DNA from 2 places in the Pseudomonas sp. TE3-3-F2023 genome. Region 1 is predicted to be linked to the other one. Evidence: predicted binding sites of a transcription regulator. Region 1 holds the regulator's gene; the other holds the start of a gene.
What was found. The regulator FliA, encoded in region 1, starts transcription of late flagellar genes. The targets are predictions, from matches to a motif close to CTAAAGTTTNNNNNNNNNNNGCCGNTAA.
Positions count from the first base shown of each region.

Region 2: V3314_RS05255 (methyl-accepting chemotaxis protein) is a predicted target of FliA. The motif match lies at 1,354-1,381, and genes of this name have one in related genera.

Region 1 covers NZ_CP145113.1:4,877,499-4,880,824, forward strand. The annotation lists gene V3314_RS22430 (chemotaxis protein CheA) at 1-543, opposite strand, end outside; gene V3314_RS22435 (protein phosphatase CheZ) at 556-1,344, opposite strand; gene V3314_RS22440 (chemotaxis response regulator CheY) at 1,365-1,739, opposite strand; gene fliA (RNA polymerase sigma factor FliA) at 1,843-2,583, opposite strand; gene fleN (flagellar synthesis regulator FleN) at 2,580-3,326, opposite strand, start outside.
Region 2 covers NZ_CP145113.1:1,169,139-1,172,464, forward strand. The annotation lists gene V3314_RS05255 (methyl-accepting chemotaxis protein) at 1-1,290, opposite strand, end outside; gene V3314_RS05260 (hypothetical protein) at 1,566-1,796, shown strand; gene V3314_RS05265 (cell division protein ZapA) at 1,793-2,095, shown strand; gene mcpH (methyl-accepting chemotaxis protein McpH) at 2,274-3,326, shown strand, end outside.

The DNA of each region.
Region 1 (3,326 bases):
CATCTGCTCGTCGGCCGCAGCTTGTGCCTTGACCGCATCGAGCGAATCGAGCAGTTGTTCGAACTCGCTGTCGGTGATGTCCTGCTCTTCCACCGGCGCTTCGGCAACCGGCTCCGGTGCCGCAGCGGCAGGCGCCTCGACGGCTTCTGCGCCGCCCGGCTCGGCCAGGCGCGACAGCGCGGCCAGCAGCTCGGGGGTAGCCGGGGTCACTTCGGCGCGCTCGCGCACCTGGCCAAACATGCTGTTGACCGTGTCCAGTGCCTCGAGCACCACATCCATCAGTTCCGCGTCGACCCGGCGCTCACCTTTGCGCAGGACGTCGAACACGTTCTCGGCGATATGGCAGCACTCCACCAGCTCGTTCAGCTGAAGGAAGCCGGCGCCCCCTTTTACAGTGTGGAAACCGCGAAAGATCGCATTGAGCAGGTCGGCATCGTCGGGCCGGCTTTCCAGCTCGACCAGTTGCTCGGACAGTTGCTCAAGAATTTCGCCGGCTTCTACCAGGAAATCCTGGAGGATTTCTTCATCGGCGCCGAAGCTCATCAAACGTGCTCCTTAAAAACCCAGGCTGGACAGCAGATCATCGACATCGTCCTGACCGGACACGACATCTTCACGCTTATCGGCATGAATCTGCGGACCTTCACCCCGAGTCGGATGTTTTTCTCGATCTTTTTCTGCGCGCAGTTGATCGTGGTCATGCTGGATGCCCGCAAAGCGGTCGACCTGGCTGGCCATCAACACCAGTTTGAGCAGGTTGCTTTCCACCTCGGTGACCAGGGTGGTGACGCGCTTGATCACCTGGCCGGTCAGGTCCTGATAGTCCTGGGCCAGCAGAATGTCGTTGAGGTGGCCGGCGACCTTGCGGTTACCTTCGGCGCTGAGCGTCAGGAAACTGTCGACGCGCTTGACCAGGTCTCGGAACTCCGGCGCAGCCACTTCGCGGCGCATGAAACGCTGCCAGTCGGTGCTCAGGGCCTCGGCCTCGCTGGCCAGGTCGTTGAGCACCGGGGTGCTTTCCTCGACCAGGTCCATGGTGCGGTTGGCCGCGCCCTCGGTGAGCCTGACCACGTAAGACAGGCGCTCGGTGGCGTCGGTTATCTGCGACACCTCCTCGGCCTGCGGCATGGTCGGGTCGATCTGGAAACTGACTATGGCACTGTGCAGCTCGCGGGTCAGCTTGCCGACTTCCTGGTACAGGCCGCGGTCACGGGTCTGGTTCAGCTCGTGAATCAGCTGCACCGCCTCGCCGAAACGGCCACGCTCCAGGCTTTCGACCAGCTCCTGGGCATGCTTCTTCAGGGTCGATTCGAACTCGCCCAAAGACGTTTGTGATGAATCCATGGCGCGCCCCCTGACGTGACTCAGCCGTTGACGCGTTCGAAGATCTTCTCGATCTTTTCTTTGAGCACCTGGGCGGTGAACGGCTTCACAACGTAGCCATTGACGCCGGCCTGGGCCGCTTCGATGATCTGGTCGCGCTTGGCTTCGGCGGTCACCATCAGCACCGGCATGGTTTTCAGGCGATCGTGGGCACGCACCTTGCGCAGCAGGTCGATACCGGACATGCCGGGCATGTTCCAGTCGGTCACCAGGAAGTCATAGTGGCCGTTCTCCAGCATCGGCAGCGCCGTGGTGCCGTCATCGGCTTCTTCGGTGTTGGTGAAGCCCAGGTCACGCAACAGGTTCTTGATGATCCGCCGCATCGTCGAAAAGTCGTCAACGATGAGGATTTTCATGTCTTTGTTCAAGTAGACCTCCAAGCAGTCTCAAACGCGCTCGGCCCCGAGCGCGCATTCACAATTCGGTACAACGTAGAAAACGACTGCAACGACAGCGGGCTCAACGCGCCCGCCATTCCCCCAGGCGGCTGCGCAGGCGCGCGGCACACTGGCTGTGCAACTGGCTGACCCGCGACTCGCTGACCCCCAGCACCTCACCAATTTCCTTGAGGTTCAGCTCTTCGTCGTAGTACAGCGCCAGCACCAGGCGCTCACGCTCCGGCAGGTTGGCGATGGCCTCGGTCAGGGCAGCCTGGAAGCGCTCGTCCTCCAGGCCACGCGCAGGTTCCACCTGGCCACTGGCGCCATCCTCATGCAGCCCTTCGTGCTCGCCGTCCTGCAGCAGGTCGTCGAAGCTGAACAGGCGGCTGCCCAGGGTATCGTTCAAGATCCCGTAGTAATCATCGAGACTCAATTGGAGTTCGGCAGCAACTTCATGATCTTTAGCGTCACGACCGGTTCGGGCTTCAACCGCACGCATCGCGTCGCTGACCATGCGGGTGTTGCGGTGCACCGAACGCGGTGCCCAATCGCCCTTGCGCACTTCATCGAGCATGGCCCCGCGAATGCGAATGCCGGCGTAGGTTTCGAAGCTGGCGCCCTTGCTGGCGTCGTACTTGTTGGCCACTTCCAGCAGGCCGATCATGCCGGCCTGGATCAGGTCCTCGACCTGCACATTGGCTGGCAGCCGCGCCAGCAGGTGGTAGGCGATGCGCTTGACCAGCGGGGCGTAGCGCTCGATCAGCTCGTACTGGGCGTCTTTCGACGCCCGGCTGTACATCTTGAAACCGCTGGCGTTCATAGCACAGGTCCCGCGCTGGTGGGCTGCACCAGGCGCTCGACAAAGAACTCCAGATGGCCGCGCGGGTTGGCCGGCAGCGGCCAGCTGTCGACCTTCTGGGCAATCGCCTTGAAGGCCAGCGCGCATTTGGAGCGTGGGAAGGCTTCGTATACGGCGCGCTGCTTCTGCACGGCCTTGCGCACGCACTCGTCATACGGCACGGCGCCCACGTACTGCAGGGCAACGTCGAGGAAGCGGTCGGTGACCTTGGTCAGTTTGGCGAACAGGTTGCGGCCCTCCTGCGGACTCTGCGCCATGTTGGCCAGCACCCGGAAACGGTTCATGCCGTAGTCGCGGTTGAGCAGCTTGATCAGGGCGTAGGCATCGGTGATCGAGGTGGGTTCGTCGCATACCACCAGCAGCACTTCCTGGGCGGCGCGGACGAAGCTGACCACCGAATCACCGATACCGGCAGCAGTGTCGATCACCAGCACGTCGAGGTTGTCGCCGACTTCGCTGAACGCCTGGATCAGCCCGGCATGCTGGGCCGGGGCCAGGTGCACCATGCTCTGCGTGCCCGAGGCAGCCGGCACGATGCGCACGCCACCGGGGCCCTGCAACATCACATCGCGCAGCTCGCAGCGCCCTTCGATGACATCGGCCAGGGTCCGCTTGGGGGTAAGGCCCAGCAACACATCGACATTGGCCAGGCCCAGGTCGGCGTCGAGCAGCATGACCCTGCGGCCAAGCTCGGCCAGCGCCAG
Region 2 (3,326 bases), 2.0 Mb from region 1:
CATCCGCTCGATCTCACTGGTCGACTGCTGGGTACGATGAGCCAGCGCCCGCACCTCATCAGCCACCACGGCAAAGCCACGGCCCGCCTCACCGGCACGTGCCGCCTCGATCGCGGCGTTCAGCGCCAGCAGGTTGGTCTGGTCGGCCAAGCCACGGATCACGTCTAGCACCTTGCCTATATCGCGCGACTGTTCGGCCAAGTGAGTGATCAGCTTGGCAGTGGCCTGCACGTCACCACTCATGCGCTCGATGGCACCCACGGTCTCCATTACCAGGTCACGTCCATCACCGGTGGAGCGGCTGGCCTCACTGGACGCTTCCGAGGTGCTCACGGCATTGCGCGCGACTTCTTCCACAGCACTGGTCATTTCAGTTACCGCAGTGGCAGCCTGCTCGATCTCGTTGTTCTGCTGCTGCAGGCCACGGGCACTTTCGTCGGTGACGGCATTCAGCTCTTCGGCCGCCGAGGCCAGCTGCGTGGCGGAGCCGGCGATCTGTTGCAGGGTGTCTCGCAGCTTGTCCTGCATGCGTGCCATGGCACGCAGCAGGCGGGCGGCTTCGTCGGTGCCTTCAGCGTGTATGACGTGGGTCAGGTCACCGTCGGCGACCTGTTCGGCGCTTTTGAGCGCTTCTTCGATCGGCTTGACGATGCTGCGGGTCAGCAGGAATGCGCAGACGAAAGTCAGCACAGTGGCGGCGACCAGCAGACCGATCACCAGGGCGAAGGCAGCGGCGTACTGGTTGGCGGCCTTCTCGTTGGTAGCGCGGGTCTGGTCGGTGTTGATGCGCACCAAGGTGTCCATGACCTTGTTGATCTGTTCGGAGTTGGCCAACAGGTCGCGGTTGAGCAGGTCGCGCAGTTCGTCGAGGCGGTCGGCCTGGCTCAGGCTACGCATGCGTGACTCAAGCTGGCGGTACTGGTTGAGCAACTGGCCGTACTGATCGAACGCAGCCTGTTCGTCGGCGGCTCCGATCATCGGCAGGTAGGCCTGGCGTGCACGGTCGATCTGGCTGTTGCGCTCGTCCAGCAGGCTCAGGGTTTCGCGCTGAGTTGCCGGTTCGCGGTTGAGCAGCAGGCGGTAGGAGAGGGTGCGCATGCGCAGGTTCAGGGCAGTGAGCTCGTCGAGGATCTTGATGCTGGGCACGCTGACCTGTTCGATGACGACGCCGGCCTGGCGGATGTTGCCCATCTGGATGAGGGAGAAGATGCCGAGGCCAAGCATCAGCAGGCCGATGAGTGCGAAGCCGAGCAGCGCGCGCGGGGCGATGTTCATATTGCGTAGAGACATGGAGAGAACGATCCAGGCAAGGAAAAAAGGGGCGCAAAGTGCGACAAAACATGACTTGCCGGGCTATCGGTTGTGACTGCTCAGTCTTGAGTGCTGATGGCGAAAATTGTGAGGTTGCTAACCTTTTCCTGACCGGCGGTTGACCCAGGTCGGAACAAGGGGGTGGTTCCTCTGTCAATCTGCGGGTTAGACACCTTGTGAATCCGATATTTAATGGCGATGGGCCGCACTTTTCTTTATCGTGTGCGCCCCTCGCAACAACCTGAGATAGACCCATGCTGGAAGCTTCCCTGAACCAAATCGAGCAACTGGTCAGTGACCTGATGCAGAAGAACGCTCAACTCACCGAGCAGAACACCGCCCTCGGCCAGGAACTGGCCCAGGCCAAGGAAGAGAACGAAACCCTGCAGCTGTCGCTGATGGAGCAGGAAGAGAAGAACGGCAGCACCGCCGCACGCCTGCAGGCCCTGCTCGAGCGCGCCAATGCCGGCGTCGTAGGCGCATGACACTGCGAGCGCAGCCAATCAATGTCGTGTCGATCCTCGGCAACGACTATTCGATCAAGGCGCCTGAAGGCCAGGAAGCGACCCTGGCCCAGGCGGTGCAGATGCTCAACACCGCCTTGGCCCAGACCAAGCGTCAGTACCCGACCCTGATCGGCGACAAGCTGCTGGTGCTGGCAGCGCTGAATCTGTGTTCACGGCAGATCGAGCTGCAGGATGAGCACCGCAAGACGCTGGAGCGTACCCAGGCGCAGATCGACGCCACGGTGGACGCAATCGTGCGGACCATAGCCGAACAATAAGGTCTTGCGTCGCCCTCTGTGGGAGCGGGTTCACCCGCGAATGCGTCAGTGCATTCTGCATCGCATTCGCGGGTATGCGCGCCGCCACAGGACATCTGACTGCTTCAGATCACTGGATTAACTGGATACGCAAGTGTATACACTTTCCGCAAAACAATAATTATGCGGGGAGTAGGGCATGCGTATCTGGCGTAAGAGCATCCAGTGGCAGTTGATCACCAGCATGGGTGCCGCCCTGCTGGCGAGTATTCTGGTGGTGGTCATCATTTTCACGGTGGCGCTAAACCGCCTCACCGAACGCTACCTGGTCGATACCGCGCTGCCCGCCAGCATCGAGGCCATCCGCAACGACATCGAGCGCATGCTCGGCCAGCCGCTGGTGGCGGCGGCGGATATTGCTGGCAACACTCTGCTGCGTGACTGGCTTGCCGATGGTGAAGACCCCGCCCAGGCCGCTCCATTCATCGAATACCTGACCGCCGCCAAGCAGCGCAACCAGGCTTTTACCACCTTGTTCGTCTCGACCGAAACCGGCCACTACTACAACGAGAATGGCCTGGACCGTACCCTCAGCCGCAGCAACCCAAAGGACAAATGGTTCTACGGCTACATCGACAGCGGTGCCGAACGCCTGATCAACATCGACATCGACGGTGCCACCGGCGAGCTCGCGCTGTTCATCGACTATCGCGTTGAAAAGGATGGTCAACTGGTCGGTGTCGCCGGCATGGGCCTGCGCATGACAGAACTGTCGAAGCTGATCCATGACTTCAAATTTGGCGAGCACGGCAAGGTGTTCCTGGTGCGTAACGATGGCCTGATCCAGGTTCATCCGGACCCTGCCTTCAGCGGCAAACGCCAGCTGACCGAACAGCTCGGTGCGGACGCCGCCAAGGTGCTGATGACCGGCGGCGAAGGCCTGCGCAGCAGCCGCTTCAGCCGTGACGGCGAAAGCTACCTGGCGCTCGGCCTGCCCCTGCGCGACCTCAACTGGACCCTGGTGGCCGAGGTGCCCGAGGAGGAAATCTACGCACCAATGCACCAGGCGGTATGGCTGACCAGCCTGATCGGTGGTGCCGTGGCCCTGGTGTCGCTGCTGCTGGTAGTGCTGTTGGCGCGTGGCCTGGTGCGGCCGATCCGCCGTGTCACGGCGGCGCTGGTGCAGATTGGCAGTGGCGCGGGTGATCTCAGCCACCGGCTGGACGATTCACGCCTGGACGAACTGGGCGAC